2 regions of the Halomonas sp. AOP13-D3-9 genome follow, and region 1 is predicted to be linked to the other one. Evidence: predicted binding sites of a transcription regulator. Region 1 holds the regulator's gene; the other holds the start of a gene.
What was found. The regulator FliA, encoded in region 1, starts transcription of late flagellar genes. The targets are predictions, from matches to a motif close to CTAAAGTTNNNNNNNNNNCNGCCGATA.
Positions count from the first base shown of each region.

Region 2: ACT3UM_RS14680 (MbtH family protein) is a predicted target of FliA. The motif match lies at 1,825-1,851, and genes of this name have one in related genera.

Region 1 covers NZ_JBQSYH010000002.1:283,129-287,314, forward strand. The annotation lists gene ACT3UM_RS03450 (diguanylate cyclase) at 1-234, opposite strand, end outside; gene ACT3UM_RS03455 (OmpA/MotB family protein) at 258-932, opposite strand; gene ACT3UM_RS03460 (motility protein A) at 938-1,759, opposite strand; gene ACT3UM_RS03465 (RNA polymerase sigma factor FliA) at 1,800-2,501, opposite strand; gene ACT3UM_RS03470 (flagellar protein FlhE) at 2,528-2,959, opposite strand; gene ACT3UM_RS03475 (hypothetical protein) at 2,985-3,551, opposite strand; gene flhF (flagellar biosynthesis GTPase FlhF) at 3,548-4,186, opposite strand, start outside.
Region 2 covers NZ_JBQSYH010000012.1:99,075-103,260, forward strand. The annotation lists gene ACT3UM_RS14665 (ABC transporter substrate-binding protein) at 1-350, opposite strand, end outside; gene ACT3UM_RS14670 (RNA polymerase factor sigma-70) at 804-1,331, shown strand; gene ACT3UM_RS14675 (DUF4880 domain-containing protein) at 1,455-1,661, shown strand; gene ACT3UM_RS14680 (MbtH family protein) at 1,915-2,160, shown strand; gene ACT3UM_RS14685 (thioesterase II family protein) at 2,150-2,890, shown strand; gene ACT3UM_RS14690 (4'-phosphopantetheinyl transferase family protein) at 2,868-3,548, shown strand; gene ACT3UM_RS14695 (TauD/TfdA family dioxygenase) at 3,580-4,186, shown strand, end outside.

The DNA of each region.
Region 1 (4,186 bases):
ATGCTTGGAACGAATAAACACTAGCGGGCCGGAAAGCCGCTGCTGCCCGTGCATTTCGCGACGCACCCGCTGGCTTAGCCGTTTCCCCAACACACAGCCAAGGGTGAGCTGCCCATTTTCAGGGCGCTCAACACCGGTTAAGCGGGTTAAGTTAGTGCTATTGGCTTGGATGCGTCGACAATCAGCATCTAATACCAGCAGGGTACCAAACGACTGCAATCGCGGGTGGTACATGGACACAAACGTGGCCTCGCAATCTATTCACCCTCGACCTGCTGTCTTAGCAGCAGCTCTACGCGCCGGTTGGCAGCTCGCCCATCCGCGGTTGCGTTCGGTTCCATGGGTTGGGTATCGGCATATCCGACGGCCCGCATACGAGAAATATTGAACCCTTGACGCTCTAAATGCCTCACCACGGCGATAGCCCGGGCTGATGAAAGCTCCCAGTTCGAGGGGAAGCGAGCCGTTGAAATCGGCACACTGTCGGTATGGCCCTCCACCGATATCTGGCCATCAAAATTCGTCAGCACACCGATAAGGCTTTCGACCACGCCTCGCCCTTGGGGGGTTAATACCGCTTGGCCGCTGGGGAATAGTAGGCTGGTATCAATCCGCAGCGTCACCCCTTCGCGGCCTTGCGAAACGCTGACCCCAGGAATATCAAGCCCGTCAAACTGCGGCTGTACCCCCGCATGTCGAGGCTGAATGCCGGTGGCCAGAGACGCCAGCGGCAATGATGATACCGCGCTGGCCGAGCGCATGAAAGCAGTATCAGCCGCTTCACCGCCGCCCGGCGGCGTCAGTGAAAGCAGCAGTACAAAGAGCGTGATGAGCAGCGTCAGCACATCCAAATAGCTGGTAAGCCAACCATCTTCGCCATCGCCTGGCGACGGCGTCATTTCCAGCGCATGGCGTGTATCGCGATCTAGCATCGGGCCTACCCCTTGGCCGCTGAACTCACCGACGAATCAGGCCTGGGTTTGACGCTGTTATCACGAATTTCATCGTGGTAGTTAGCCACAAAGGAGTTGAGTGTCTCTTCGATAAACGACGGTAGGCGACGCTTGGTAATCAGCGAAATACCTTCCAACACCATGTTCATGGTAATCAGCCGCTCTTCGGTGCGGCGCTCTAACTTCACCGCAATCGGTTTAAACACTAAGTTAGCGAGTAAAATGCCATAAAAGGTCGTCAGCAGGGCCACCGCCATGCGCGGTCCAATCACCTGCAAGTCGCCTGCATCCATGACTTCCAGCATATTGACCAGCCCTACCAGGGTACCGATCATGCCAAACGCGGGAGCATAGGTGGCCATGGTGCGAAATATTTGTGCCTCGGCATGCTCACGGGCTTTAAGGCGGGCGATCCGCCAGCGCAGCATGTCAAAAATTTCATCCTCTTTGGTATTGGCAATCACCAGTTGGATCCCTGTACGTAAAAACGGGTTGCGGGTATGCTCCAACTCGCGCTCAACCGCGCGCACATCGCCTTTAAACCACAGCCGTGACATATCCACCAATTCGCGGATATCGTCACGCATATAGGTATTTTCGCGCCGAAACACCAAGCCCACCAGCCGTACGACGCGGAGCACCTCTTTCAGCGGATAGCTGATAAAGGTCGCCGCCAGGGTACCGGTCACTACTATGGCCAGCCCCGGTAAGTTTATAAAACTTTCAGCGGACTCTGCGGTGAAAAACAGCACGCTCACCAGCAGCAGTATGCTGGCAAATATGCCTATCAGCGTCGAAGGGTTCATCCACGGCTCCTTGCCGGTCACAAGTGAGTAAAAAGAAGTGTTATGCCGAGTCGTGTAAGCGAGCGCGTAAACGACTTACGGCCTGGCTGTGCAGTTGAGAAACGCGTGACTCCGTTACGCCCAACACAGCGCCTACTTCCTTAAGATTGAGTTCTTCTTGGTAGTACAACGCCATGAGCAGCTTTTCACGCTCGGGCAGCGCTTCAATCGCGTCAATCAGCGTTTGCCGCTGCTGGCCATCCAGCAACTGATCGAAGGGTGAATTGCCCAGTTCATGACTAATAGGCTCGCCGCCATCGGCCACTAGCTCTTCAAACGGCAACAGTTGGCCGCTGTTGGTGTCATTGAGAAGCTGCTGATAGTCGCTCAGCGGCATCTCAAGGTGGTGAGCAATTTCGTGCTCTTCCGGTGCCCGCCCGAGCTGTTGCTCTAATTGGCGAACGGCGCGGTCAACCGCCCGCGCTGAGCGGCGTACGCTGCGCGGCAACCAGTCGCGGGTGCGCAACTCGTCCATCATTGCGCCGCGAATACGTTGACTGGCAAAGGTCGCGAAGGTGGCGCCCTGGGTGGCGTCGAAGCGCCCCAGCGCTTCCAGCAGCCCCACCATCCCGGCTTGAATAAGGTCGTCGAGCTCAATGCTAGCGGGTAAACGGACCTGAAGCGTCAAGGCCTGACGTCGCACCAGCGGCATGTATTGCGTCAACAGCTCACTCTGTTTAATTCTGCCTTGTGCTGTGTACATGCTCTCGCCTCGCGGCTATCCAGTCTTCACTGATAATTCACAATCATTTGCAATCCCTGCACCCGAACAGGCCGCTGACCTGGACGTAAGGCGAAGCGAAAATGCAACGGTGCATTGGCATCTCGCCCCGCTAGTGCGGTGGTAGAACCCCGCATACCGGTTAACGCAATGCACTGCTCAGGATGGCACAGCCAAGCGTTTAAATGCGCACCTGGGGGGTATTGAAACTGCCAATGAATGCGCCCGAGCTGCGCCGACTGCACATTGTTAGCGGTAGCGGGCGGGGTTGCGTTTTGACTAGCGCTTGCCCGATCGCTCATCGCCACCATCAATCCTGGTATCTGACTGCTCCAGCTACCGGGTGTCGCCTGGGCGTTTCCCGTTACCCCTGCTAGTAGACACCCTGCCAGCAGTACTATGCTCAGTAGCAGTTTCCCTCTTAATGGCCAGCTTAGCATGCTTGGTCTCCTTGGCAGAGTGCGTTCATCGTGCAAGTACCAGTAACTCCGTATTTAAGTAGTAATCAGCAGCCTCACGCAAGTTATCGAGTAGCCCCTGGCGCGGCAAGTGCGGTTCATGGAGCGCCAGCAAACGACGCGGCCCACCACGCTCATGCAACTGGCGCAAGGTGCGGAACATGCCAGCAAAGGCATCGGCATCGCTACTGATCCACAGCGCCCAGCGGCTGTATTGATCGCGCAGTTGAGCTAGCTCAGACGTTTCCGCCATGACGATGCGAATATCCCAGTCATCAGGGTCACCGGCCCAGTTTCGACCTAACGATGACCACTGCCCCAGTCGTGCTTTGACCTTACTCACCTGGGATGCGCCGCTACCGGGTAGCCCCACCACTATAAGCGGAATTTTGGGCCTGGGCGGCGCCACTGTCTTTGGCTCTTCCACTGCCGCTAGCGTCGGCGTTAATAGAGGTGAAGTGTGTTCGTTCACAGGCTCGGCCGCCGCAACATCCACAGCCCCCTCAGCCTGCTGCTGTTGGCGCTGCAGGTTTGCCCACTTGCGCAGTCCCGAGGCTTGATCTTGTTCGCTCACGCCACACCCTCTCGACTCACACTGCCCATTTGACGAATCGCATCCCGCGCCATAAAGGCGTAGACCAGCGCATCAAGCATACCGGTATCGCGGCGGCGCCGACTGGTGCCCAGCAGGTTAAGAAGATCGCCGCGCAGCGTCTGCGCTTCCTCGTCATCGGCCACATCAAGATGTCCGGCAACCGACGCCACACCGCTGGCCATCAAAAGCCGGACTTCGGCATTGAGATCACCGCTATCGGCCTCTTTTAACTGCTGCCACGCGCGCCGCGTCAAGGCGGCCAAGCCTTCGCTTTGCAGCTGTGTTAACAACAGCGAGAGCACTTCGGCCCCCAGCCGTGCTGGGGTTAGCCAGTAGCGACGCGCCACCACTTTGGCACTTTCCGGGTCGCGCACTTCCCCGTACCAGGCGAGCAGCGCAGTGCCACTGGCGTCCTCCACCTCGGCGTAGGCAGTCCACAGTTGCACCGCTTGGCCACGAAAGCGCACACCTACATGGTGTGTTAGCACACTGTCATTAAACAACTGACGGAGGGTCTGGCGCTCATGGTGAAAGAGTACTCTATGACTGGGGGCTACTTGGCTGACCCAGGTCAAATGCTCGGCTTCCAGCCAGACGAGTGCCTCCGGTTCGGG
Region 2 (4,186 bases), on a different contig from region 1:
TCCCAGTCGCTATGGTTGCCATCACCATCGGCATAGTTATAAAGCGGATACTCCATAACATCAGTAATTTTTCTTAGCCTCGGCAGTAAGCTGGCATGTGCGGGCGGAGAAATCAGAATATGCTGGGGAGGGTGGCTTGCTAGTAGTTCATAGTTAGGCAGGAAACGGTAGCCAAGGTTAGTCGTAGTGGGAATAACGCCACCTTGACGTGTGTAGGTTTCGTATCCCTTCAGACCCGCTAAAAACCTGGGAGGATGACCAATCGCGCTGAGTGTCTCTGCAATGGCGAAATCAAACGTTGCCAAGGGAGCTACGCTGTTTTCGTCATCTGCCAGTAACGCCTTACTCACTGATACACTGATTAGTAAGGCGACTGATAAAGCGACTCTTGCATGGCTTGCAGAGCGACTAAAAATACCATTTTTATGTTTCACAATGATGCCTGTGTTTTCATATAAATTAGCGTCATGAGGATAGTTAAATGTTCAACTTTGCAGAGTAAGCTCTGCTCACATGTCCATGCGTGGATAAGATTTTTGGTCATTTTGGTAAATATTAATCGTTATTATTTGTATTATGAATGGCTTATGGGTGAAGTCAATGCATGGCGGGCATCAGGAGGGGCAAGGAGAAAACGCCTTACGCATAGAAAGGGACAGAAGGACGTTATGTAGCCACTCGGTGAACCAGCATATCGTTATAAAAAGTGGATTAGCTCACACCGGTTGACTTACCCGATGGTAACGCAAATAATAATTGTTGCCATTTATTTCGTGGTGTTAATCAAGGCAGGAGGCCGTGCTGTGGATACCCAGACCTGGAGCGCTGAGTTAGAAGACATCTTCGTTAATCAGCGGCCCCGGCTCTGCTGTGTCGCCGCAAAAGTATTGGGCAATGCTGATCAAGCCGACGATGTTGTGCAGGATGCCTATCTGAAAATTTCAGAGGCGACCACGCTTTTTGAGGTAAAGCAGCCCATATCCTACGTGTCACGGGTGGTGCGCAATCTCGCCATTGACCGCTGCCGTCGTTCCGCGTTTGAGTCAGCGCTGTTTGCAAAAGCAGAGGAGGGGGATAACGCCTCTTGTGCATCACACTCACCTGAGGTGATTGCCATTGATCGCCAGGCATTGGCCCAGGTGGTCGAATCGTTGAACGAACTGCCAGAGCGTACGCGACGCGCCTTTGAGCTTTACCGTTCGGGAAACCATACCCAGCGGGAAGTAGCGCTACAGCTAGGTGTGTCTACCACGTCAGTTAACTTTATGATTCGCGATGCGCTGTCTCATTGCCACCAGTCGCTACAAGGTCGGTCGTTGCCAGATAAGTAAATCGGCGTTCCGTCCCCTCTTTGTTGTCGCTTTGTTACACTGTCAGCCAATAGCGTTGAGAATATCAGACGCTTCCATAGGCAGGTAATAAGCAGGCCGCAATAGCGAGGGTTGACAGTAACGATGGATAACGACAGCGGCGACGATGCCGTTTGGCAAACAGCGCTAGATTGGCTGATGCGCGAGCATGAAGAGACGTTGAGCGACGCTGATCGCGAAGCGCTGCATGCTTGGTTAGCGGCTTCTTCCCAGCACCGCCGAGTCTTTCATGAAGCAGAACAGCTCTGGATGCTAACAGGGCTGATCCCAAGCGGTGATGAGCGTAGCTGATAAGCCACTTTTTTACTCTCCTCCTTCGATTTTCAGGCTAACTCAATGGTCGCGAGCTAACGCTGCCTCCCGTCGGAGCAATTTTTAGCCTGGCAAGGGTAATGCTATGTCGACGCCCTAGCGACCCCTCCCCCTATTTTTTCTACTTTCTTCCTTTCCAGCATTAAATTTTCTGGTTCCTCACTCGTCACTAAGTAATGAGAAGCAATTGCGTTTTATTTCTCATTCCTTTGGCAACGATGAGGTTAATTCCATGACAAGCTGTTTTGATCGTGAAGATGGTGTCTTCCGCGTATTAGTCAACCACGAAGAGCAGTACTCCCTCTGGCCCGAATGGAAAGCGATCCCCGCGGGCTGGACCGATACTGGCGTGTTCGGCGATAAACCAACCTGTCTCGACTACGTCGAAAAAACCTGGACCGATATGCGGCCGCTCTCGCTGCGCCAGTGGATGGATGAGCAGGCCAACGCTGAGGCGGAGCAGGTGGATGCAGGTTAAGCGTTTAAGACTGCTCTGCCTGCCCTGCGCCGGGGCCAGCGCCACCATGTATCTGCGCTGGAAGCGCCAGTTGCCCGCCTGGATCGAGGTATATCCCGTCGAGCTGCCTGGGCGTGGTGAGCGACTGGGTGAGTCGCTTATCGATGACTTCGAGACCCAGGTGGTGCGGCTGTGCGAAGAGCAGGCAACGCGGATGCGCGGTGATTTTGCCCTGTTCGGCCACAGCATGGGGGCGCTGCTGGCCTATGGCATGGCGGCACGCTTGCGCGATGTGGGGCGCCCTCAGCCACGGATGCTATTCGCCTCAGGTAGCGCGGCGCCCTCAATGCGCGACTCAGAGCGCTTGGCGGGGCTTGATAACGATAAGGCCTTAATCGCAGATTTGCGCCAACAGGGCGGCACCCCAGAGGAGGTCTTCGAAAGCCCAGAGCTGCTGCGCCTTACCCTCGATATCTTGATGGCGGACTACCGCCTCTGTCGTAGTTTTCGCTATCGCGGCGGGTCGCCGCTTGCTTACCCCCTAAAGGTACTCGCCGGGCGTGAAGACGATATCGAGCAAGAGCGCCTGGAAGCGTGGCAGCGGGAAGCCGGCGGGGCGTTCTCTTTAGACTGGTTCGAAGGAGGGCACTTCTTTATTCGCCAGCAGCAACCGCAAGTGCTGAATACCCTAAAGCGGGCACTGGCCCGACGGCTTGAGGAGGTGCCTCATGCAGCGCCTGCGGTTAGCTGAAGGGGTGCCCGAAGGGCTTGAGGTATGGCGCTTAGCGCTCGACCTGAATGCCCCGGTAGCGGACGACGATGATCGTCTGCTGAGCCGGGCTGAGTGGCAGCGCGCCCAGCGGCTTCGCCATCACGCCGATGTCGTACGTGCCGTGGCGACACGCGCTGCCCTGCGACGGCTGCTATCCGCGCACACCGGTATAGCGCCAGAAAAGCTGGTGTTCACTCAGAACGCTTACGGCAAACCCGCGTTGGAAAACGTTGATGGGCCTGCTTTCAATGTTTCCCACTCTGGCCATGTCGCCCTTATCGCGCTCGCTCCCGGCGGCTCTGTGGGGGTCGATATTGAGCGTCGTCGATCCGATGCCGAACTGGCGCCGCTGCACGGGATGGTGCTATCGCCGAGCGAGCAGCGCGACCACATTCGCGGCGCCACGCTGCCCTTCATGGAGCGCTGGGTGGTTAAAGAAGCGGTACTCAAGACCTTGGGTTTAGGAATCGCTGACCACCTGCAAGCGCTCTCGGTTAGCCCAGCTGCAGTGCCGCCTGCTAGTTACTGCCTTAAGCACTCGCTTCCCGTGTCATCACCTCTGCAGGCATGGCCGCTGCCAGCGCCGAGTGGCTATGCCGCTGCCCTGGGCTATGCAAAGAGCTATGCCCAGAGTTAACGCTACTCAACGACTTTTTAGGAGATCAATAATGGACAGCCAAAGCGCAACACTAACGCAACAAACCAACGTCATATCCCAACGTCAGGGGCCTGCTGATTCGGAGCTGCCCATTATGATTTCCCCCACCTACCCAGGGCAGCCGCTGCTGGAAGCCTTTGGTGATTTGCGTGCGGATATTGAGTCACTGGTGACCAGAGTCGGTGGGGTGCTGCTAAGAGGTTTCGATGTTCCCTCCGTTGATGATTTTCAGCAGTTTGCCGCCGCTTTTGGTCATCCGCTGCTGAGTTACGAGTTCGCTTCTACGCCACGCTCAGCGGTGTCATCGGGTATTTATACCTCCACCGAATACCCAGCTCATCAACATATCCCACTCCACAATGAGCAGGCATACACCCGCGAGTGGCCGATGAAAATCTGGTTCCACTGTGTCACCGCTTCACCTGAGGGCGGTGAAACCCCTATTGCCGATAGCCGCGCCATTTACCGCCGTATGCCGGCAGAAATTCGTGAGCGATTCGAACCCGGCATTCTCTACGTACGCAACTACGGCGATTTTGATATGCCTTGGCAAAAGGTGTTTAACACCGAAGACCGCGCCGAAGTGGAGGCATTCTGCCAGCGTGCGGGGATTCGTT